DNA from 3 places in the Cupriavidus necator N-1 genome. Region 1 is predicted to be linked to each of the others. Evidence: predicted binding sites of a transcription regulator. Region 1 holds the regulator's gene; each other region holds the start of a gene.

The links. The regulator sigma-54, encoded in region 1, starts transcription at its own class of promoters, with help from an activator protein. The targets are predictions, from matches to a motif close to TGGCANGNAANCTGCTTT.
Region 2: the regulator sigma-54 is predicted to act here: its motif matches at 4,941-4,958, upstream of CNE_RS23020 (PQQ-dependent methanol/ethanol family dehydrogenase).
Region 3: the regulator sigma-54 is predicted to act here: its motif matches at 2,179-2,196, upstream of CNE_RS05485 (circularly permuted type 2 ATP-grasp protein).

What each region holds. Positions count from the first base shown of each region.
Region 1 is NC_015726.1:393,932-401,206, reverse strand. Features, by position in the region: gene CNE_RS02000 (KpsF/GutQ family sugar-phosphate isomerase) at 1-611, shown strand, start outside; gene lptC (LPS export ABC transporter periplasmic protein LptC) at 655-1,284, shown strand; gene lptA (lipopolysaccharide transport periplasmic protein LptA) at 1,353-2,003, shown strand; gene lptB (LPS export ABC transporter ATP-binding protein) at 2,061-2,861, shown strand; gene CNE_RS01980 (RNA polymerase factor sigma-54) at 2,997-4,478, shown strand; gene hpf (ribosome hibernation-promoting factor, HPF/YfiA family) at 4,527-4,877, shown strand; gene ptsN (PTS IIA-like nitrogen regulatory protein PtsN) at 5,333-5,788, shown strand; gene hprK (HPr(Ser) kinase/phosphatase) at 5,869-6,840, shown strand; gene CNE_RS01960 (PsiF family protein) at 7,003-7,275, shown strand, end outside.
Region 2 is NC_015723.1:1,068,300-1,075,574, reverse strand. Features, by position in the region: gene pqqD (pyrroloquinoline quinone biosynthesis peptide chaperone PqqD) at 1-104, shown strand, start outside; gene pqqE (pyrroloquinoline quinone biosynthesis protein PqqE) at 76-1,227, shown strand; gene CNE_RS23030 (IS256 family transposase) at 1,357-2,610, opposite strand; gene CNE_RS23025 (c-type cytochrome) at 2,690-3,013, opposite strand; gene CNE_RS23020 (PQQ-dependent methanol/ethanol family dehydrogenase) at 3,134-4,876, opposite strand; gene CNE_RS23015 (quinoprotein relay system zinc metallohydrolase 1) at 5,078-6,049, opposite strand; gene CNE_RS23010 (quinoprotein dehydrogenase-associated SoxYZ-like carrier) at 6,046-6,825, opposite strand; gene CNE_RS23005 (ABC transporter permease) at 6,843-7,275, opposite strand, start outside.
Region 3 is NC_015726.1:1,150,541-1,157,815, reverse strand. Features, by position in the region: gene CNE_RS05490 (alpha-E domain-containing protein) at 1-411, opposite strand, end outside; gene CNE_RS05485 (circularly permuted type 2 ATP-grasp protein) at 479-1,954, opposite strand; gene CNE_RS05480 (gluconokinase) at 2,280-2,786, opposite strand; gene edd (phosphogluconate dehydratase) at 2,936-4,831, opposite strand; gene CNE_RS05470 (MurR/RpiR family transcriptional regulator) at 5,086-6,024, shown strand; partial or broken gene CNE_RS05465 (ComEC/Rec2 family competence protein) at 6,135-7,275, opposite strand, start outside.

The sequences.
Region 1 (7,275 bases):
TCTCGGTCACCGGCAACCCCGACTCCAACCTGGCCAAGCTGGCCGACGTCCACCTGGACGCGGCGGTCGAGAAAGAAGCCTGCCCGCTGAACCTGGCGCCGACGGCCAGCACCACCGCGGCGCTGGCGCTCGGCGATGCGCTGGCAGTGGCGGTGCTGGATGCGCGCGGCTTTGGCGAGGAAGACTTCGCCCGCTCGCACCCCGGCGGCGCGCTCGGGCGCAAGCTTCTGACCCATGTGCGCGACGTGATGCGCACCGGCAACGCCGTGCCCGAGGTGCGTGAGAACACGCCGCTGGCCCAGGCGCTGATGGAAATCACCCGCAAGGGCATGGCCATGACCGCCGTGGTGGATCCGGACGGACACGCCATCGGCGTCTTCACCGACGGCGACCTGCGCCGCCTGCTGGAAACCCCGCGCGACTGGAAGACCGTGCCCATCGGCGAGGTCATGCACCACAACCCGCACGTGGTCAACGAGAACCAGCTCGCCGTCGAGGCGGTGCAGGTGATGGAAGCCAACCGCATCAACCAGCTGCTGGTGGTGGACGACGACGGCCGCCTGACCGGCGCGCTGCATATCCACGACCTGACCCGCGCCAAGGTCATCTGAGCGGGCGCGGGCCCGGCACAACCGGCACAACGCCAAGGACACCATGCAGGCACTCCTCGCCTCCCTCAGCGGCATCGTCATGCGGCTGCTGCCGCTGCTGCTGATGGCCTTCGTGGCGGGCAGCACGTTCTGGCTGGTCCAGATCAACTCCCCCAAGGAAGACCTGGCCGCGCAAAGCACCAAGAAGCATGAGCCTGATTACTTCATGGACCGCTTCTCGGCCACCGAGCTGGCGCCGGACGGCAGCACCAAGATCCGCTTCACCGGCGAGCGCATGGTCCATTTCGAGGACGACCAGACCTACGAAGTGACCCGGCCCGCCATGCGCGCGTACGAGCCGGACCGCCCGCCGGTCACCGCCCGCGCCGATATGGGCCGCATGAACGCCGAGGGCTCGGTGATCGACCTGTACGGCAACGGCTTCGTCATGCGCCAGCAGGGCGTGGACGTGTCCAAGGACCCGCAGCTGACCGCCGCATCCAGTTATTTCCAGCTGCTGATCAATGACGACATCGTCAAGACCGACAAGCCAGTCAAGCTGACGCGCGGCCCGTCGGTGATGACCGCCAACGGCCTGATCTTCAACAACGTCACGCGCGAAGTACAATTGCTCGGCAATGTACGCGGCACCATCATCACCGGGCCGTCCCCAGGCCGCGCGCCGGGGTCCTGAGCCCCGGCCCGGGGGCCGCACCAACCCGCACCAACGTACCCAGACGCCCTCAAGCAACCCCTGCCAACATGACTGCTTCCCTGACGACATCGTCCCGTCGACGCACCGCCCCGGCTCTGCTCGCCCTGGCCATGGCCTTCGGCCTGCTGGCCCAGCCCGCCCTGGCCGAGCGCGCGGACCGCGACAAGCCGATGGTGCTGGAGGCGGACAACGCCAGCTACGACGACGTCAAGCAGATCTATACGCTGACCGGCAACGTGGTGCTAACCAAGGGCACCATGATCCTGAAGTCCGACGCGGCCGAACTGCGCACCGACCCCGAGGGCTACCAGTTCGCGGTAGCCACCGCCAAGCCGGGCAAGCAGGCCTACATCCGCCAGAAGCGCGAAGGCGTCGACGAATACATCGACGGCTGGGGCGACCGCATCGAGTACGACGGCAAGCAGGAGTACTCCAAGCTGATCGGCAATGCCCGCATGGCGCGCCTGCAGGGCGCCAAGCAGGTCGATGAGATCCGCGGCGCGGTGCTGACCTACGACAGCCGCAAGGAGTTCTACACGGCCGCCGGCGGCGGCAGTGGCGACGCCGCGGCCGCCAATCCGTCCGGTCGCGTGCGCGCGGTGCTGTCGCCGCGCCAGGACCAGAAGGCCGGCGCCACGGGCAATGGCGGCTCGCCGCTGGACCTGAAGACGGCGCCCGCGCCTGCCAACAAACCCTGACGCCTGGCGCCGGCTTGCCTGCCCGCGCCAGAAACGCCTGAACGCCAGACCGTGCCAATGACCGATACCGCAACCATCGCCGACAAGCCTTCCGTCGAAGCCTCCACCGTCCTTCCCGGCGGCAGCACGCTGGTCGTGCGCCACCTGAAGAAGCGCTATGGCTCGCGCACGGTGGTCAAGGACGTCTCGCTCGACGTGAAGAGCGGCGAGGTGGTCGGCCTGCTCGGGCCTAACGGCGCGGGCAAGACCACCTCGTTCTACATGATCGTGGGCCTGGTGGCGCTGGACGAAGGCGATATCGTGCTCGACGGCGACCACATCAGCGGCCTGCCGATCCACGAGCGCGCGCGCATGGGGCTGTCGTACCTGCCGCAGGAAGCCTCGGTGTTCCGCAAGCTCAACGTCGAAGAGAACATCCGCGCGGTGCTGGAGCTTCAGGTGAGCAACGGCAAGCCGCTGCCCAAGACCGAGATCGAGCGCCGCCTGGATTCGCTGCTCGACGACCTGCAGATCGCGCACCTGCGCAACAACCCGGCGCTGTCGCTGTCGGGCGGCGAGCGCCGCCGTGTGGAAATCGCGCGCGCGCTGGCGTCGTCGCCGCGCTTCATCCTGCTGGACGAACCCTTCGCCGGCGTGGACCCGATCGCCGTGGGCGAGATCCAACGCATCGTCAGTTTCCTCAAGGCACGCAATATCGGCGTGCTGATCACCGACCACAACGTGCGCGAGACGCTCGGCATCTGCGACCACGCCTACATCATCAGCGAAGGCACGGTGCTGGCCGCGGGCCAGCCCGAGGAAATCATCGCCAATGATGCAGTGCGGCGCGTCTACCTGGGCGAGAACTTCCGCATGTGACTTAACGGCCTGCCCGCGAGCGGCAGGCCTCTTCGCGGGTGCGCGTGGGCCCTCCCACAGCCAGCGGCGATCGGACCGCATAAGCGATAGCAATTTCCGTTCCAACAACGGAAAGATGCGCATAGAATAGCTCGCATGAAACCGTCGCTACAGCTCCGTCTTTCCCAGCATCTGGCCCTGACCCCGCAACTGCAGCAGTCGATCCGGCTGCTGCAGCTCTCCACGCTGGAACTGCAGCAAGAGGTCGAACAGGCGCTGACGGAAAACCCGCTGCTCGAGCGCGAGAACGACTGGATCGAAAGCCCGCTGCGCGTGGCGGCCGACGGCTCGGTCAACCTGCAGAGCGCACCGGCGCCCGCCCCGGCTGAGCCCCAGGGCAATGGCGAGGCTCGCGCCGACGGCGCGGGTGACGACGACAGCTATGGCGACAGCGGCAACGGCGACGACTACGGCAGCGGCGACTGGAGCCTGGACGACTTTGCCCGCCGCCCCCAGGGCGACGAGGATGAAAAAACGCCGATGCAGCTGCGCGAGGCCGAGCCCACGCTGCGCGAGTACCTGATGGAGCAGCTCACGCCGCTGAAGATCTCGGCGCGCGACAAAGGCCTGGCCATCTTCCTGATCGAATCGCTCGACGACGATGGCTACCTGAGCGCATCGCTTGAGGAGATCTGCACGGAGTTGCCGGAAGAACTCGAGTTCGAGATCGACGAAGTCCACGCCATCCTCACGCTGCTGCAGAGTTTCGACCCGCCCGGCGTGGGTGCGCGCAACGCCGCCGAGTGCCTGGCCCTGCAGTTGCGACGCCTGACGCACCCGCAACGCGAACTGGCGCTGAACATCGTTAGCAATCACCTGGAGTTGCTCGCAGTACGCGACTACACGCGGCTGAAGAAGGCGCTGCAGGTAGATGAAGTGGCACTGAAGTCCGCACACGAACTGATCCGCTCGCTGGCGCCCTACCCCGGCCATGCGTACAGCCGCCCGGAAGCGGATTTCGTGGTGCCGGACGTGTTCGTGCGCAAGGGTGGCGGCGGCTGGATCGCGCAGCTCAATCCGGATGTGATGCCGAGGCTGCGCATCAACGATATGTATGCCCAAATCCTGCGTGGCGCGAAGGGTGAGTCCGGCACGGCCGGACTGCAGCAAAAGCTGCAAGAGGCGCGCTGGCTGATCAAGAACATCCAGCAAAGGTTCGACACAATCCTGCGTGTCTCGCAGGCCATTGTCGAGCGTCAAAAGAACTTTTTCAGTCACGGCGAAATCGCCATGCGCCCCTTGGTTTTGCGGGAGATTGCCGATACACTGGGTTTACACGAGTCAACCATCTCCCGGGTGACGACCAATAAATACATGGCAACGCCGATGGGTACTTTCGAACTGAAGTACTTCTTCGGCAGCCACGTGTCCACCGAAACCGGTGGCGCGGCTTCATCAACGGCCATCCGCGCCTTGATCAAGCAACTGATAGGAGCCGAAGACCCGAGGAATCCCCTTTCCGACAGTCGCATTGCCGAACTGCTGGGTGAGCAAGGCTTTGTTGTTGCGCGCCGCACTGTTGCCAAGTATCGCGAAGCCCTGAAGATCCCCGCAGTCAATCTCCGCAAGTCTTTGTAGCCGAGCCCACCGCCTGCCTGGTGAGGCTCTTTCAGAAGGAGAAGCGCTATGAACTTCAAGATCAGTGGACACCACCTGGACATCACGCCCCCTCTGCGTGAGTACGTGGAAACGAAGCTGGAGCGAATCGTCAGGCATTTCGATCAGGTCATTGGCGTTAGCGTGCTGCTCTCTGTCGACAACCACAAGGAAAAGGACCGGCGTCAGTACGCGGAAATTAATCTACATCTCAAGGGCAAGGACATCTTTGTCGAGGCGCATCACGAAGACCTATATGCAGCGATCGACGCACTCGTCGACAAGCTGGACCGTCAGGTGATCCGCTACAAGGATCGCGTGCAAGGCCACGACCGCGAAGCGGTCAAGTACCAGATGGCCGCAGCGCAAATGCAGCAATGACCGTGCCCGGCAGCCCCGCAGCGGGCTGCTGAATCAGGATTGAACAGGCAAGCCGCGCCACGAAGCGCGGCTTTTTTGCGCCCTTGCGTTCCGGGTTGCCGCCGGCATGCCGCGCCCGCACTGGCGGTGCGGCCCGGCTGTGGCGCCGGAGCCAACGCTTTTCACCCGAATGGGCAAGAGTGTTCGCAAGCGCAGCGCCAAGGTGTATGCTGCGCCATACAAAGAGAGGGAATCCTGGCCGCGCCCCGCATCGGTGCGCCGGCTCCCGGCCCGGAGGCACGATTGCATCACCATGTATCGTTCTGCACCGGCTTGCCCCGCTGCGCTGCACAATACGGGGGTAGTCGCTGCTCTATAATGGGCCGGACGCCTCCGGCCAGGCCAACGGCAGCCCGGAGCCAGCCCACTGCCCCGCGGAACGATCTGCCCGCTAACTGAAATCCTGCGCATCGCCCATGAATCGTTTGGCCAAATTGCTGCCACCCGGCAACATCACCCTGGACGTCAGCGTCACCAGCAAGAAGCGTGTGTTCGAGCAGGCCGGGCTCCTCTTCGAGAACAACCATGGTGTGGCGCGCGCCATCGTGACGGACAACCTGTTCGCGCGCGAGTCGCTGGGATCCACCGGCCTGGGCGCCGGCGTGGCGATCCCGCACGGCCGCATCAAGGGCCTGAAGCAGCCGCTGGCCGCCTTCATGCGCCTGGCCGAGCCGATTCCGTTCGAATCGCCGGATGGCAAGCCGGTATCGCTGCTGATCTTCCTGCTGGTGCCCGAACAGGCTACGCAGCAGCACCTGGAAATCCTGTCAGAAATCGCGCAACTGCTTTCCGACCGCGACATGCGCGAAGGACTGGCCACGCTGCCGACGCCCGATGCCGTCCATCAGCTGCTGATCGCATGGCATCCCTGATCCCCTGATCCCCCAGGCGGGCCGGCACCAGACCGGGCAGGCGCCAGGCGCTTCGCAAACCGCCCCACCAGTCATACCGCATGGAACTCACCGGCGTCACCTCCCAGTCCATCTTCGACGACAACGCAGCCGACATCAAACTCTCGTGGGTGGCCGGCCTGGAAGGCGCGGACCGCGCCTTCGACGTGGAGTTCGCCCGCGAAGCCACCTCCGCCGCCGACCTGGTGGGCCACCTGAACCTGATCCACCCCAACCGCATCCAGGTGCTCGGCAAGCCCGAAATCACTTATTACCAGCGGCTGGACGATGAGACCCGCAAGCGCCAGATGGGCGAGCTGATCCTGTTGGAGCCGCCCTTCCTGGTGATCGCCGACGGCATGGAGCCGCCGCCCGACCTGGAACTGCGCTGCACGCGCTCGTCCACGCCGCTGTTCACCACGCCGGTGTCGTCGGCCGCGGTGATCGACCACTTGCGCCTGTACCTGTCGCGCATCTCCGCGCCGCGCGTGACCATGCACGGGGTCTTCCTCGACATCCTGGGCATGGGCGTGCTGATCATGGGCGAATCGGGCCTGGGCAAGAGCGAACTGGGCCTGGAACTGATCTCGCGCGGCCACGGGCTGGTGGCCGACGATGCCGTGGACTTCGTGCGCCTGGGGCCGGATTTTATCGAAGGCCGCTGCCCGCCGCTGCTGCAGAACCTGCTTGAAGTGCGCGGCCTGGGCCTGCTCGACATCAAGACCATCTTCGGTGAGACCGCGGTGCGGCGGAAGATGAAGATCAAACTGGTGGTGCAGTTGGTGCGCCGCAACGACGGCGAGTTCGAGCGGCTGCCGCTCGATTCGCAATACCTGGACGTGCTGGGCCTGCCGATCCACATGGTCAAGATCCAGGTGGCGGCCGGGCGCAACCTGGCCGTGCTGGTCGAGGCCGCGGTGCGCAACACCATCCTGCGCCTGCGCGGCATCGATACGCTGCGCGACTTCATGGACCGGCAGCGCGCCGCGATGCAGGCCGATGCGGTTTCGCGCGGCCAGGGCCGCCTGCTCTGAGCCCCAGCGTTTTCATTTGCTTACAACGGCGTTGACGCAGAACGTCAACGTGCTTCAGGCATGCTCCGTTTTGTGCTGTAATGGGCATCGCGCCCGTTACGGAAGCTGCAACGCCGGCAATGGCGCGCGGCCATGAAGTTTTCCACACCCAGGAGAGCAAGCATGAAGAAACTGATCGCGATGTGCGCGCTGGTCACCCCGATGATCGCCGCCAGCGCTTTTGCACAGACCACGGCCACGCCGGCAACCCCCGCCACGCCAGCCAAGCCAGCGGCCACCGCACCGGCAACGCCGGCCATGCCTGCCACGCCCGCCACCCCGGCTACCCCGGACAAGCCCGCAGCCAACGCCCAGCAGGACAAGATGAAGGCCTGCAATACGCAAGCCGCCGGCAAGAAGGGCGACGAACGCAAGGCGTTCATGAAGGAATGCCTG
Region 2 (7,275 bases), on a different replicon from region 1:
ACATGCTGATCGACGACCTGCAGGCCGCGTTTGGCGTGCAGGGCATCGCCCCGGAGGTACATGCCTTTGTCAAACATGCCATCGAACGCGGCTGGCTGGTCTGAGGTCCCGCCCGGCCCGCCGCTGTGGCTGCTGGCCGAGCTGACCTACCGCTGCCCGCTGCATTGCGCCTTCTGCTCCAACCCGGTGGACTATGCCCGGCATACGGCCGAGCTGAGCACCGCGCAATGGTGCGATGTGTTCAGCCAGGCGCGGGCGCTGGGCGCGGTGCAGCTCGGGCTGTCCGGCGGCGAGCCGCTGCTGCGCAAGGACCTGGAGATACTGGTCAGGCATGCGCATGGCCTGGGCTTCTACACCAACCTCATCACCTCCGGCGTGGGCCTGACCGACGCCCGCCTTGCCGCCCTGCGCGAAGCCGGCCTGGACCATATCCAGCTGTCGTTCCAGGACTCCACCCGCGAGCTCAACGACTTCCTGTCCAGCACCCGCACGTTTGACCTGAAGCAGCGCGTGGCGCGCATGATCAAGGCGCACGGCTACCCGATGGTGATGAACTGCGTGCTGCACCGGCATAACCTGCCGCATGTCGGCACCATCATCGAGATGGCCCTGCAGATGGGCGCCGAATACCTGGAACTGGCCAACACGCAGTACTACGGCTGGGCCTGGGAGAACCGGCTGGCGCTGCTGCCCACCTATGAGCAGCTGCGCGAGGCCGAGGCCGTGGTCCGGCAGTCCCGCGCGCGCATCGGCAGGCAATGCCAGATCCTGTTCGTCGTGCCTGACTACTTCGAGGCTCGGCCCAAGAAGTGCATGAACGGCTGGGGTACCACCTTCCTTGGCGTGGCGCCCGACGGCACCGCGCTGCCCTGCCACGCGGCGCGCATGCTGCCCGGCCTGGCGCTGCCCAATGTCACCACGCAGGGGCTGCGCGAGATCTGGACCGAAAGCGATGCTTTCCGCCGTTTCCGCGGCACGCAGTGGATGCAGGAACCCTGCCGTTCGTGCGACCAGCGCGAGCAGGACTACGGCGGCTGCCGCTGCCAGGCGTTCCTTGTCACCGGCGACGCCGCCGCGACAGACCCGGTGTGCGAGCGCTCCGGCGCGCACGACAAGGTCAGCGAGATCGTGCTGCAGGGCCGGCTGGCCGTGGCGCAGGCGCGCGAACAAGCGATGGTATTTCGCAGCGATGGCAACTCGCTGCGGCTGAGCAGCGGCCAGCGGTAAGAAAGAAAAGACCCCGGCATGGCAGGCGCCAGCCGGGGTACCTTGCCGGCAAGCCGGCATCGTCAAGACAGTCGCCGGCCTCAGCGGAGGTGTCAGGAATTCTGTGTGCTGAGGTCGGTTAAATAAATCTCAGCGTAGGGCGTTGGTGAAGCGGTCACCGAAGAGAATGGCGAACTGGTTGGCCGCTTGTTTCCAGGTGATGGGCGGCATCTTCCAATCTTTCTCGATGTTGCGCAAGGCCAGGTACAGCAGCTTGCTGGCGGCTTCGTCGCTGGGGAAGTGGCCTCGGTTCTTGACGATCTTGCGCAACTGCATGTGCATGCTCTCGATGGCATTAGTGGTGTAGATGATTCTGCGCACTTCCGGCGGATAGGCGAAGAACGGGATGACCTGCTCCCATTGCCGCCGCCACATGTCGGCCACCGTCGGGAATTTGCGGCCCCAGTCGCTGCCGGCAAAGGCATCCAGCGCAGTCGCAGCGGCATCGGCCGTGGCAGCCTGGTAAATCGGCTTGAGCGCGGTCGCCAGGCCCTTGCGATCCTTCCAGCTCGCCAGGTTGAGCGAGTTGCGGATCAGGTGGACGATGCAGGTCTGGATTTGCGCGGCCGGGTAGACGGCCTCGATGGCCTGGGGGAAGCCGCGCAGGCCATCGACCACGGCGACCAGGATGTCGTCCAGGCCGCGGTTTTTCAGCTCGTTGAAGACCTTGAGCCAGAACTTGGCGCCTTCGGTCTGCTCGATCCACAGGCCGAGGACTTCCTTGCGCCCATCGGCGCGGATGCCCAGCGCGAGGTACACCGCCTTGTTCCTGACGGTGCCTTCGTCGCGGATCTTCAGGCGCAGCGCGTCGAAGTAGACAATGGGGTACATCGCCTCCAGCGGGCGCTGCTGCCATTGGTCGACCTCGGCCAGCACTTCGTCGGTGATGGTGGAAATCAGGTCAGGCGAGACCTGCAGCCCATACAGTTCCTGCAAATGGCCCTGAATCTCACGCACGCTCATCCCGCGTGCATACATGCTGATTACGTGGTCGTCGAAGCCGGACAGCCGGCGTTGGTACTTGGCGACCAGTTGCGGCTCGAAGGTGGCTTGCCGGTCGCGCGGAATGTCCAGTTCCAGCTCGCCGTTGGGCGTGATGACGGTCTTTGCACTGCTGCCGTTGCGGTGATTGCCGCTCTTGCCTTGCTTGGCCTCGCTGGCCAGATGGTGCGTCAGTTCGGCGGCAAGCATACGCTCGGCCAACTGCTTCTTGAGCAGGCCGGCCAAGCCTGATTCACCGAGAATCGACTCGGCGTCCTTGTTCTGTACCTGAGCCAGCAGTTGATCGATCAACTCATCCGGAAACAGCTTCGGCGCGCTCGATTTCTTTCTCTTCTTGGTCATGCTTGTTGTTTCGGTCATAAGGCGTTTCTTTCGATATCGTCTCATGACCTCAACACACAAGAAATCTGACAGGCTCGCCTCAGCTGGCACTCAACACCCACTCCGCCAGCTTCTTCGCGTCATCCTCGCCAAGGCTGCCATGCGGCGGCATCGGAATCCGCCCCCACACGCCCTTGCCGCCTTCGCGGATCTTCTTTGCCAGCCGCTCCGCCGCCTGGCTGTCGCCCTTGTACTTGGCGGCCACCTCGGCAAACCCCGGCCCCACCAGCTTTGACTGCATGCCATGGCAGGAAAAGCAGCCGCTCTTGTCGGCCAGGGCCTGCATGTCGGCGGCCGTGCCGGCCAGTGCCGCGCCCGGCAGCAGCGCCGAAACCACCGCCAGCGCCATCCATTCCTTCTTCATACCTGTGTCCCTCTTCGTCCCATTTCGACCCGTTTCGTCCTGTTGCAACCGCGCCCGGCGCACGCCGCGCACCCATGATGCGATGCGCGCGTGCGCCGGACCGTGTCACCTCCCGCCGGCTCAACTCTTGTGCAGCTTGAACACCCACACCGAGCCGCCCTGCTCCAGGAAGTTCACGCGCTTGGCCACCTCGCCGCCCCACAGCGGCACCGCACCGCCCCAGCCGGACACCACCGCCACGTACTGCTCGCCGTTCTCTTCCCAAGTGACCGGGGGCGCCACCACGCCGCTGCCGGTCTGGAACTGCCACAGCTCCTTGCCGGTCCTGGCGTCGGCCGCCTTCAGGTAGCCTTCCGGCGTGCCCCAGAACACCAGCCCGCCGGCGGTGGTCATCACCCCGCCCCACAGCGGCGCGCTGTTCTTGACCTCCCACATGATCTTGCCGGTCTTGGGGTTGATGGCCCGCAACGTGCCGATATAGTCCTCGTTCAGCGGACGGATGGTGAAGCCCGCGCCCAGGAAGGCAGCACCCTTCTTGTAGCTGATGGGCTCGTTCCAGATATCCATGCCCCACTCGTTGGCGGGCACGTAGAACAGGCCGGTCTGCGGGCTGTAAGCCATCGGCTGCTGGTTCTTGCCGCCAAGGAAGCCCGGCGCGGCAAACACGGACTTGCCCTTCTTCTCGTCGCTGCCGGCGGCGGGGTCGCCGGGACGGCCTTCGGCGATGTAGTTGGGGCGGCCGCTCTTCAGGTCGATGCCGGTGGCCCAGGTGATCTTCTTGACGAAGGGGAAGGCGTTGACCAGCTTGCCGCTGGCCGCGTCGTTGACGTAGAAGAAGCCATTGCGGTCAGCCTTGCCGCCCATGCGCTTGCCGTCCAGGTCGAAGGTCACGAACTCATTGACGCCATCGAAATCCCAGCCGTCGTTCGGGGTGTTCTGGTAGTGCCAGACGATCTTGCCGGTGGCGGGATCCAGCGCCACCGTCGAGGCCGAGTAGAGGTTGTCGCCCTTGCGGATATGGCTGTTCCACGGGCCCGGATTGCCGGTGCCGAAGTACACCAGCCCGGTGGCCGGATCATAGGTGCCGCCCAGCCAGGTGGCGGCGCCGCCGGTCTTCCAGGTCTCGCCCGGCCAGCTTGCGTTGGCGGTGCCGGTCACGCCGTTCTCGGTCTTGTTGCCGTCCTTGTCGTACTTGTAGCCCATATGGCCTTCCACCACCGGCCGCGACCACACCAGCTGCCCGGTTTTGGCATCGCGCGCCTCGACCCGGCCCACCACGCCGAACTCGCCGCCCGAGATGCCGGTCAGCACCATGCCCTTGACGATCATGGGCGCCGCCGTGTACGAATAGCCGGCAGCGTAGTCTTCCAGCTTCTCCTTCCACACCACCTTGCCGGTCTTCTGGTCCAGCGCCACCAGCTGCGCATCGAGCGTGCCGAAGATCACCAGGTTGTCGTAGAGTGCCGCACCGCGGTTCACCACGTCGCAGCACGGCATGATGCCTTCGGGCAGCCGGTGCTCATACTTCCAGAGCTTGCGCCCGGTCTTCAGGTCCAGCGCATAGATGCGCGAATACGAGGCCGTCACGAACATCTTGCCGTCATGGATCAGCGGCTGCGATTCCTGCCCGCGCTGCTTCTCGCCGCCAAACGAGAACGACCACGCCGGCACCAGCTGCCCGACGTTCTTCGTATTGATGCGCGACAGCGTGGAATAGCGCTGGCCTTGCGGGCCCATGCCCCACGACAACACATCGCCGGGGCTCTTTGCGTCGTTCTCGATCATGGCATCGGTCACTGCCGCCTGCGCGGCCAGACTGGCCGCGGCAGCCGCAACCGCCATCACTACTCGTAACGTCCTCATTGCCATCTCCTCTCTTGTTTTGGGTTTCCCTGGTGCGCCACTGCGCCACACACCAGACATGCCTTTGGCAATTCCCATGCCAGTCGCATCCCCGCACCAGCACGCCGGTTGCGGCCCCGCTGCGTGATGGCAGCCGTGCCAGCGCGCAACACTGCGTTGCAGCTGCTCCAGAATTGAACAGCCCGCCACGGCTGGCCGGCGTCAGTGCCCAAGCGCGGCTTCCTCGCGCGCCGGGTAGAGATGGCCGACGTTGTGCAGGTACTCCGCGGGCATCGCGGCCCAGTGCGCGTAGGGCTGCGGCACCGGCATCGCCATGACCTCGGCCAGGTCCCGCCCCTGCGCCGCGGCCTCGCGCAGGCGCGTATCCAGCCATTGCAGGTAACCGCGCGTCTGCGCGATGGCCTCTGCGCCGCCGCCGGCCGCAGGCACTGGCCCGTGGCTGGGGACCAGCACGCGCGCCCCGCTGTCGGCCAGCAGCGCCTGCAGCCGGTCCAGGCTGGCCAGCCAGCGGCCGATATCCGCGTGCGGCGTGGTCGGAATGCGTTGCCGGAACACCAGTCCGCCGGCAAAGACCACGCCCGCGCTGTGGTCCAGCACCACCAGGTCGTCGCCGGTATGGCCGTCCAGGCGCACGAGCTCCAGCGTATGGCGCCCGATCGTGCGGCGGCCCGGCGCCAGCGCGTGGGCAGCCGGCACGGACTCGGTGCCGCGCATCCAGTCGCCGCACAGGCGGTAGAGGTTGTCGGCATAAGCGGCGCCCTCGCGCCGCGCCCCGTCGATGGTGCCGGCCAGGGCGCTGCCGCGCACATCGGCATAGGCCTGGTTGCCGAAGAAATAGTCTGGATGCAGGTTCAGGTTCAGCACCAGCCGCACCGGGGCGGCCGTGACCGATGCAATCGCCTTGCGCTGCTGCTCGCCATACAGCCGCGACGGGCCGGTGTTGATGACCACCACGCCGTCGCCGGTGTCGATAAACGCCGTATTGATGATGTTGCAGCCGTTGCCGGGCGCGAAGTCGGCATTGGCGCCTTCCAGCAGCCACACGCCCGCGGCGATCTCGCGCGGGGCCAGGCGGTAGTCAGGAGGCTGCAGCGCGGCCTGCTGGGCGAGTGCCGGCGGCACGGGCTGGCCCGCCAGGCATAGCAGCAACCACAGTAGCAATCGTCGCTTCATGGGGACACCCGCGCCGCGATGCGGTTGCCGTTGTTGTCGTGGCCGGCCACCGTCATGCCCGGCGGCACGGCATCGCGCAGGTCGAAGGAGAAGATCGGATTCTCGGCAACCGGCTCATGCAGCGTCAGTCGCAGCAGCGGCTGCCGGGCCGCGTCATTCAGGACCAGGGTCTCGATATGGAACGCCGGGATGCCTGCCGCCAGGCCGGTATCCATCGGATGCATCACGCGCAGCCGCACGCGTGCCGCGGCCCCGCCGAAGCCCGGGAACACGCGCGCGTCCACGCGGTTGAGCGTGCGGCTCCAGCTGCCGTCGCGGCGCGTGGCGCCGGGCACCGTGCAGCCCCCGCCGCCGGCATCGACCAGCACGCTGCCGACATGCCAGGTGCCATCGCGCGTGCGCGCCGCCACCCGCACCGGCGATGCCTGTTCCAGCTTGAAGCGGAACGACAGCGACGGGCGCACCCGCAGCGGTTCGAACGCCAGCACCTCGCGGATCGGGTTGCGGTCCACCGCCACCACGATGCGATCCACTTCGCCCAGCGCCGAGGCATCGAAGGCGATCGGCACGCGCATGGGGTCTTCCGCAAACGCCGGCCCGGTCACCCTGACGCGGCTGTCGAACACCACCGGGCCAGTCTGCAGCAGCTCCTTCTGGATCCAGGCCCATTGCGGCGACTGCAGCGGATCGCTGTGCGCGATGACGGCGTCCGCTGCCCCGGCAGCCGGTACCGCCGGACTGGCCATGCCCAGTGCGGCCGCCATCAGCAGGACCATGCCCCGCGTCCGGCGCCTCATGCCTGCTGCCCCCGGCGCGCCATGCCGCGCTGCGGGTCGTAGCCCTGCAGCGCCAGCGCGAAGAACACCACCGCGCTGCCCGCCACCACCGCCAGGCTCAGCGGTGCCACCTGCCCGTACAGCGCAAAGCGGATCGCCTCGACCGCGTGGGTGAAGGGATTGAAGCGGGCCAGCTGGTACACCAGCTCCGCGCCCGACTCCTGCAGCTTCCACAGCGGATACAGCGCCGAGCTGATGAAGAACATCGGGAAGATCACGAAGTTCATGGTGCCGGCAAAGTTCTCGAGCTGGCGCACATGGACCGACAGCAGCAGGCCCAGCGCGCCCAGCATCAGCGCGGCCAGCGCCATGGCGCCCGTCGCCGCCAGCAGGTGCAGGGACTCGAAGCGGATGCCGAAGGCCATCGCCACCAGCAGGAACGCGGCCATC
Region 3 (7,275 bases), 760 kb from region 1:
CCATTCGAAGAAGCGCGACGGGTCTTCCTTCAGCACGCCGTCGGCGATCAGGCGCTGCACCTCCAGCCAGGTGGTGTTGACGGTCTCCCAGACCTCGGTGGTCAGCGACCCGCGCACCGCGCGCGCGTTCTCGCGCGCCGCGCGCAGGCAGCTCATGATGGACGAGGCGTTGGTCATGTCGCGCACCATGAAGTCGATCACATCGTCGCGCGACAGCAGCCCGTACTTGTGGTCGAAGACGTCGGTCAGCTCGGAGATATCGAGCATGGCCCACCAGCCCTGCTCGGCCACCTCGGCCGATTGCGGCAGGAGCGAGGTCTGGTAGTTGACGTCGAGCATGCGCGCGGTGTTCTCCGCGCGCTCGGTGTAGCGGGCCATCCAGAACAGGTGGTCGGCGGTGCGGCTCAGCATGCGGGCTCTCCTGGCATGGCGGCGGTCGCCATGGCGGTCATTGCGGCGGTCATCACGTGGTTCGCGTTCATCGTTCCAGCACCCAGGTGTCCTTGGTGCCGCCCCCTTGCGAGGAATTCACCACCAGCGAGCCTTCGCGCAGCGCCACGCGGGTCAGGCCGCCGGGCACCATGCGCACCTCCTTGCCCGACAGCACGAACGGGCGCAGGTCGATATGGCGCGGCGCGATGCCCGACTCCACATAGGTCGGGCAGGTCGACAGCGCCAGCGTCGGCTGCGCGATGTACTGCTCCGGGCGCGCCCTCACTACTTCGCGGAAGGCATCGATCTCGGCCCGCGTCGCGGCCGGGCCGACCAGCATGCCGTAGCCGCCGGCGCCGTGGGTCTCCTTGACCACCAGTTCTTCCATATGGTCCAGCACGTACTGCAGGTCGTCCGGGCGTCGGCACATATAGGTCGGCACGTTGCTGAGGATCGCCTCTTCGCCCAGGTAGAAGCGGATCATGTCGGGCACGTACGGATAGATCGACTTGTCGTCGGCCACGCCCGTGCCAATGGCATTGCAGATGGTCACGTTGCCGGCGCGGTAGACCGACAGCAGGCCGGCCGCGCCCAGCGAGGAATCGTGGCGGAACACCAGCGGGTCGAGGAAGTCGTCGTCGACGCGGCGGTAGATCACGTCGATGCGCTGCGGGCCCTGCGTGGTGCGCATGAACAGGTGGTCGTCCTCGACGAAGAGATCGCTGCCTTCGACCAGCTCCACGCCCATCTGCTGCGCCAGGAAGGCATGCTCGAAGTACGCCGAGTTGTACATGCCCGGTGTCAGCACCACCACGGTAGGATCGGCAATGGCCTGCGGCGACACCCCGCGCAGCATGTCGAGCAACAGGTCAGGATAGTGGGCCACCGGCGCCACGCGGTTGCGCGCGAACAGATCCGGGAACAACCGCATCATCATCTTGCGGTTTTCCAGCATGTACGACACGCCCGAGGGCACGCGCAGGTTGTCTTCCAGCACGTAGAACTCGCCCTCGCCGGCGCGCACCACATCGATGCCGGCCACGTGCGCATAGATGTCGTGCGGCACGTTGACGCCGAGCATCTCGGGCCGGTACTGGGCGTTGTTGTAGATCTGGTCGGGTGGGATCACGCCGGCGCGGATGATGTCCTGGCCGTGGTAGATATCGTGGACAAAGCGGTTGAGCGCGGCCACGCGCTGACGCAGGCCCTTTTCCAGCAGCGCCCATTCGCTGGCCGGGAAGATGCGCGGGACCACGTCGAACGGAATGGTGCGTTCGGTGCCGCTGTTGGCCTCATCCTTGTCGCCGTAGACGGCAAAGGTAATGCCCACGCGCCGGAAGATCAGGTCGGCCTCGGCGCGCTTGTTGCCCATCGTGCTTTCAGACTGCCGCGCCAGCCAGTCAGCGAAATGCCGGTAATGCGGGCGCACCGCGCCTTCAGGCAATGCCTGCCCCGCCTGGATGACTAATTGCGCCCCGTCCGTGCGCCAGTCCAGCATCTCGTCGAAATACCGCCCCGCCATGATGGCCGTTCCTCCATGTCGCGGGCTTCCGGTGCTACCGCTTCATTGCGACTTCGTGGTCGCTACCGGCTGCCCTGGTTTTGCCCTGGCTTTCCTGTCCCCAGCCCGCCGCGCCTGCCCGTTCGGGGCGCCCACGGCGATACTGTCGAGTCACTGGCCCTTTCAGCATACCCGTACCGGCGAATCCCGCAAGCTGGCGGGTGCCGGCCGGCACGGAAAGTGAACTAGCAAGATGTCTGCCAGCGCACGCAAAAACGGCCGCCAGCCAGGCTGGCGGCCGCTTGCGGGCTGCGCGGGAACGAGCCGACCGGAACGGCCGGCGCGGTCAGCGCGCCGCGCCGGCGCCCTGCGACACCGTGGCCTGCAGGATGGTGGCGACCAGCGCCTCGGGGGACTGGCGGATGTCGAGCACCAGCGCGTCGCTGGGCTCTTCCAGCGTATCGAACTGGCTTTGCAGCAGGTCGGGGTTGAAGAAGTGTTCCGTGCGCGCGGACAGGCGCGTGCCGATCAGCGATGCGTCGCCCTTCATGAAGACGAAGGTCACGCCGCCGTCGGGCGGAGTCAGCCGGTCGCGGTAGGCCTGGCGCAATGCCGAGCAGGTGAACACTTGGGTGCGGCCTTCGGCCCGGGCCGCGTCGATGGCGGCACGCATGGCCGCCAGCCACGGCCAGCGGTCTTCGTCGGTCAGCGGGATGCCCGCGTGCATCTTGGCCTTGTTGGCGTCGCTGTGGAATGCATCGGCGTCATGGAAGCCGCAGCCCAGGCGCTGCGCCAGCAACTGGCCGACCGTGGTCTTGCCGCTGCCGGAAACGCCCATCAGGATATAGATCATGTCTGCTCCGTCGGTCTTGGTATCGGATGGTGTCGCCATCCTTGTCTGTCCTTGTCGGTCCAGCTGGGCGTCCTTGCGGCGGCGCAAGGACGCCCGGGGGCGCTGCCGCCCCGCAGGAAACTTCAGGGGAAAATCGGCCTCAGGCCTGGCTATTGTGCGACGGATTGCGCCGCTGCGGTACGTTGGCGCCGGCCTGCGCCGGCCTCGGCATCCGCCTCGGACAGGTCAAGTGCGCTGCCGCCCTCTTCCGCGATGCGCGCGTGGCGCCGGAACAGGCCGAACAGGCCGCGCCCCAGGCTGAATTGCGCGAAATCGTCGTCCGGCGCCGCGGCCAGTTCGCGCGCCGCGAATTCGCCTTCGTCGCCCAGCCACTGCAGCGTGCCGGCAACGGCATCGACACGGATGCGGTCGCCATCGCGCACGCGCGCCAGCGCGCCGCCGGCCAGCGCCTCGGGGCCGACGTGGATCACCGCCGGCACCTTCCCCGACGCGCCGGACATGCGGCCGTCGGTCACCAGCGCCACCTTGTGGCCGGCGTCCTGCAGCGCGCCCAGCACCGGAGTCAGGCGGTGCAGCTCGGGCATGCCGTTGGCGTTCGGCCCCTGGAAACGCACCACCGCGACCAGGTCGCCGGTCAGCTCGCCCGCATCGAAGGCCGCCTGCAGCGCCTCCTGCGCATCGAACACCCGCACCGGGGCTTCGACCACGCGGTGCTCCGGCGCCACCGCCGAGACCTTGATCACGCCGCGGCCCAAGTTGCCCTGCATCAGCCGCAACCCGCCCTCGGCCGAGAAAGGCTCCGCGGCCGTCGCCAGCACCTGCGCGTCGCCGCTGTGCGCCGCGCCGTCGCGCCAGCGCAGCACGCCGTCGGTCATCACCGGCTCCTGCGCATAGCGGGCCAGCCCGGGGCCGGCCACGGTCTGCACGTCCTCGTGCAGCAGACCGGCCTGCAGCAGTTCGCGGATGACGAAGCCGGCGCCGCCCGCGGCATGGAAGTGGTTCACATCGGCCGAGCCATTCGGGTAGACGCGCGCCAGCAGCGGCGTGATGCGTGACAGCAGGTCGAAATCATTCCAGTCGATGACGATGCCCGCGGCGCGCGCCATCGCCACCAGGTGGATGGTGTGGTTGGTGGAGCCGCCGGTCGCCAGCAGGCCGACCATGGCGTTGGCAATGGCGCGTTCGTCAACGATGCGCGCCAGCGGCAGGTATTCGTCGCCGCGCGCGCGCAGGGCGATCGCGCGTTGCGCGGCCGCCGCGGTCAGCGCATCGCGCAGGCCGCTGTCCGGGTGCACGAAGGCCGCGCCCGGCAGGTGCAGGCCCATGATTTCCATCAGGAACTGGTTGCTGTTGGCGGTGCCGTAGAAGGTGCAGGTGCCGGCGCCGTGGTAGGCCTGGCATTCGGCCTCGAGCAGCGCATCGCGCCCGACCTGGCCGGTGGCGTATAGCTGGCGCACGCGCGCCTTCTCCTTGTTGGGCAGCCCGCTGGCCATCGGGCCCGCCGGCACGAACACCATCGGCAGGTGGCCGAACTGCAGCGCGCCCATCAGCAGTCCCGGCACGATCTTGTCGCACACGCCCAGCATCAGGGCCGCATCAAAGGTGTTGTGCGACAGCGCCACCGCGGTGCCCATGGCAATCGCATCGCGCGAGAACAGCGACAGCTCCATGCCCGGGTTGCCCTGCGTGATGCCGTCGCACATCGCCGGCACGCCGCCAGCCACCTGCGCCACCGCACCGACCGCGCGCGCGGCCTCGCGGATCACGGCGGGGTAGCGCTCGTACGGCTGGTGCGCCGACAGCATGTCGTTGTACGCGGTGACGATGCCCAGGTTGGGCGCATGGTCGACGCGCAGCTTCAGCTTGTCGTTGGCCGGCAGTGCGGCAAAGCCGTGCGCCAGGTTTGCGCAGGACATGCCGCGCAGCGGCCCCAGTTCAGCCTGCGCGCGCTCGCAGCGGGCAAGGTAGGCTGCACGGCTGGCGCGGCTGCGCGCAACGATGCGCTCGGTGACGGCAAGAAGCTCGGCATGGACGGCAGAAGGCATGGCGGAGACGTTCCTTGTGGGCTGGGTGGCAGCGCGGCAATGCCGCGCCATCGCATGTAGATTTTCTACAGATCGCTGCCATTATACCGAGCACAAGCGCGCCGTCGACCCGCTCATGCATCACAATTGCGCAGAAATTCCCGGAATCAGGGCAAACCCCCAGGGCGGACGACGCACCATTTCGGGCAAGATGCGGCGCCATCCGATGTAGAATCTCTACATATCCGAACCCCCGACACTGCCACCCCGCCGCCATGCGCGACCGAATCCTAGCCGTCTACGACACGCTCCGCCCTTCTGAACGCCGCCTGGCCGACTATGTCGCCCGGCATGGCGCCGCCGTGATCCGGCTGTCGATGCCCGAACTGGCTGAGCGCGCCGGCGTGTCGCAGCCCACCATCGCGCGCTTCTGCGCGGCGCTGGGCTACGACGGCTTCCGCGAATTCAAGCTGCAGTTCGCGCAGAACGTCGGTGGCGGCACGCCCTTCGTGCACCAGGACGTAGCGGCCGACGACCGCCCCGCGGACATCGCCGGCAAGGTCTTCGACCGCACCATTGCCACGCTGATGAGCGTGCGCAATGCGCTCTCCGCCGACCAGATCGAGCATGGCATCCAGCTGCTCGCCGGCGCGCGGCGCATCGAGTTCTACGGCTGCGGCAACTCCGGCATCGTCGCGCTGGATATCCAGCACAAGTTCTTCCGCCTGGGCATGCCGACCGTTGCGTATTCCGACCCGCATGTGTTCAGCATGTCGGCCGCGCTGCTCGCCCGTGGCGACGTGGCCGTGCTGGTCTCCAACAGCGGCCGCACCTGGGACATGCTGACCGCCGCCACGCTGGCGCGCAGCAGCGGCGCCAGCGTGCTGGCGATCACGCACAGCGGCTCGCCGCTGGCTCGGCTGGCCGACGTGTGTGTGTTTTCCGACGTCGAGGAAGACAGCGAGGTCTACACGCCGATGACCTCGCGCATCAGCCACCTGGTGCTGGGCGACGTCCTGGCCGCCGGCGTGGCGCTGGCGCGCGCGGACACCGTCGCCCCCCGCCTGCAGCGCGCCAAGGCGCATCTGCGCGAACGGCGCATCGCCGGTGCGGAGCCGGCCCGGCCAGTACCGCCGGCACGAAGCCGCGCCAGGCCCGCTGCGGCCGAGCCAGCCACGCCCGCCACCCGCACGCGCCGCCGCAAGGCCAGCTGACTCGCTAACGCGGCGCCGGCGGTCGCGCCCGCCAGTAGCGCGGCTGCGCCTGCCGGAACATTGACAACGCAAAGCCCCCGGGCGCGGTGTCCATGGTCACCGCGCCGGTTTCATCGGTCCGGTAGCGCAGGACACCCGCGCGGCCGCAGCGCTCCCACACTTCGCCAGTCGGGTGGCGAACGCAGCTGCGCGCATTGCTGGCAATGGCGGCCTGCTGCGCCTGCTCCGCGAGCGGATGCAGCACGGTAAAGCGCAAGCGTGCGTTGATCGACAGGTTGCCGGCCGAGGCGCTGCGTGCCGACGTGCTGGTGGTGGCCCACCATGGCAGCGGCACCTCGTCCGGCGCAGCCTGGCTGGAGGCGGTGCGCCCGTCGGCGGCGGTGTTCCAGCTGGGTTATGCCAACCGCTAGCCCGCCGTGCAGGCGCACGCGCGCGGTGGCGACCGGCGCGACCAGCAGCCCGACCCCGAGCGCGGCCAGCACCAGCGCCAACGGCCCCGCGCTGGCCGCTTCCCACATCGCCCATGGCAGCGCGGAAAGCCAGCCCAGCACCGCGGCCAGCGCCACCATGGCCAGGTGGGCCACCGCCAGCACCGGCCCGGCCAGTGCCATCGGCAAGGCCGCGCCGAGCAATGCCAGCGGCGTCACCACCAGGCTGACGAGCGGAATCGCCACCGCATTGACCAACGGCGACACCACCGATACCTGGCCGAACAGCACCAACGTCAGCAGCACCAGCCCGATGGTCACGGCCCACTGCGTGCGCGCCCCGGCGGCGAGCGTGGAACGCATGCGTTGCCAACGCCCTTGCGTCGAAGCATCCCGCCCGGGCCGGGCCGCGAAGAAGATCACCACCACCGCGCCGAAGGACAGCCAGAAGCCGGGCAACATCACCGCCCACGGATCCAGCAGCAATGCCACCAGCGCCGCCCAGGCCAGCGCCACCGAGGCGGGCGGCGCACGCGCACCCCACACCGCAATGGCCGCCACGCAGAGCATGGCCACGGTGCGCAGCGCCGGGATCTGCATGCCGGCCAGCAATCCGTAAGCCAGCGCGCTGGCCACGGCCGCCACCAGCGCGGCCTGCCGGGCCGGCAGCCACAGCGGCAACGGCCGGCGCAGCCAGCGGCCGAGTCAGAACGAATGCCGCCACAGCAGCCCGGCAAGCGACGCCGCCATGCCGGCGATCATGGTGATATGCAGCCCGGAGATCGCAACCAGGTGGCTGACGCCGGTGCGCTGGAACAGTTGC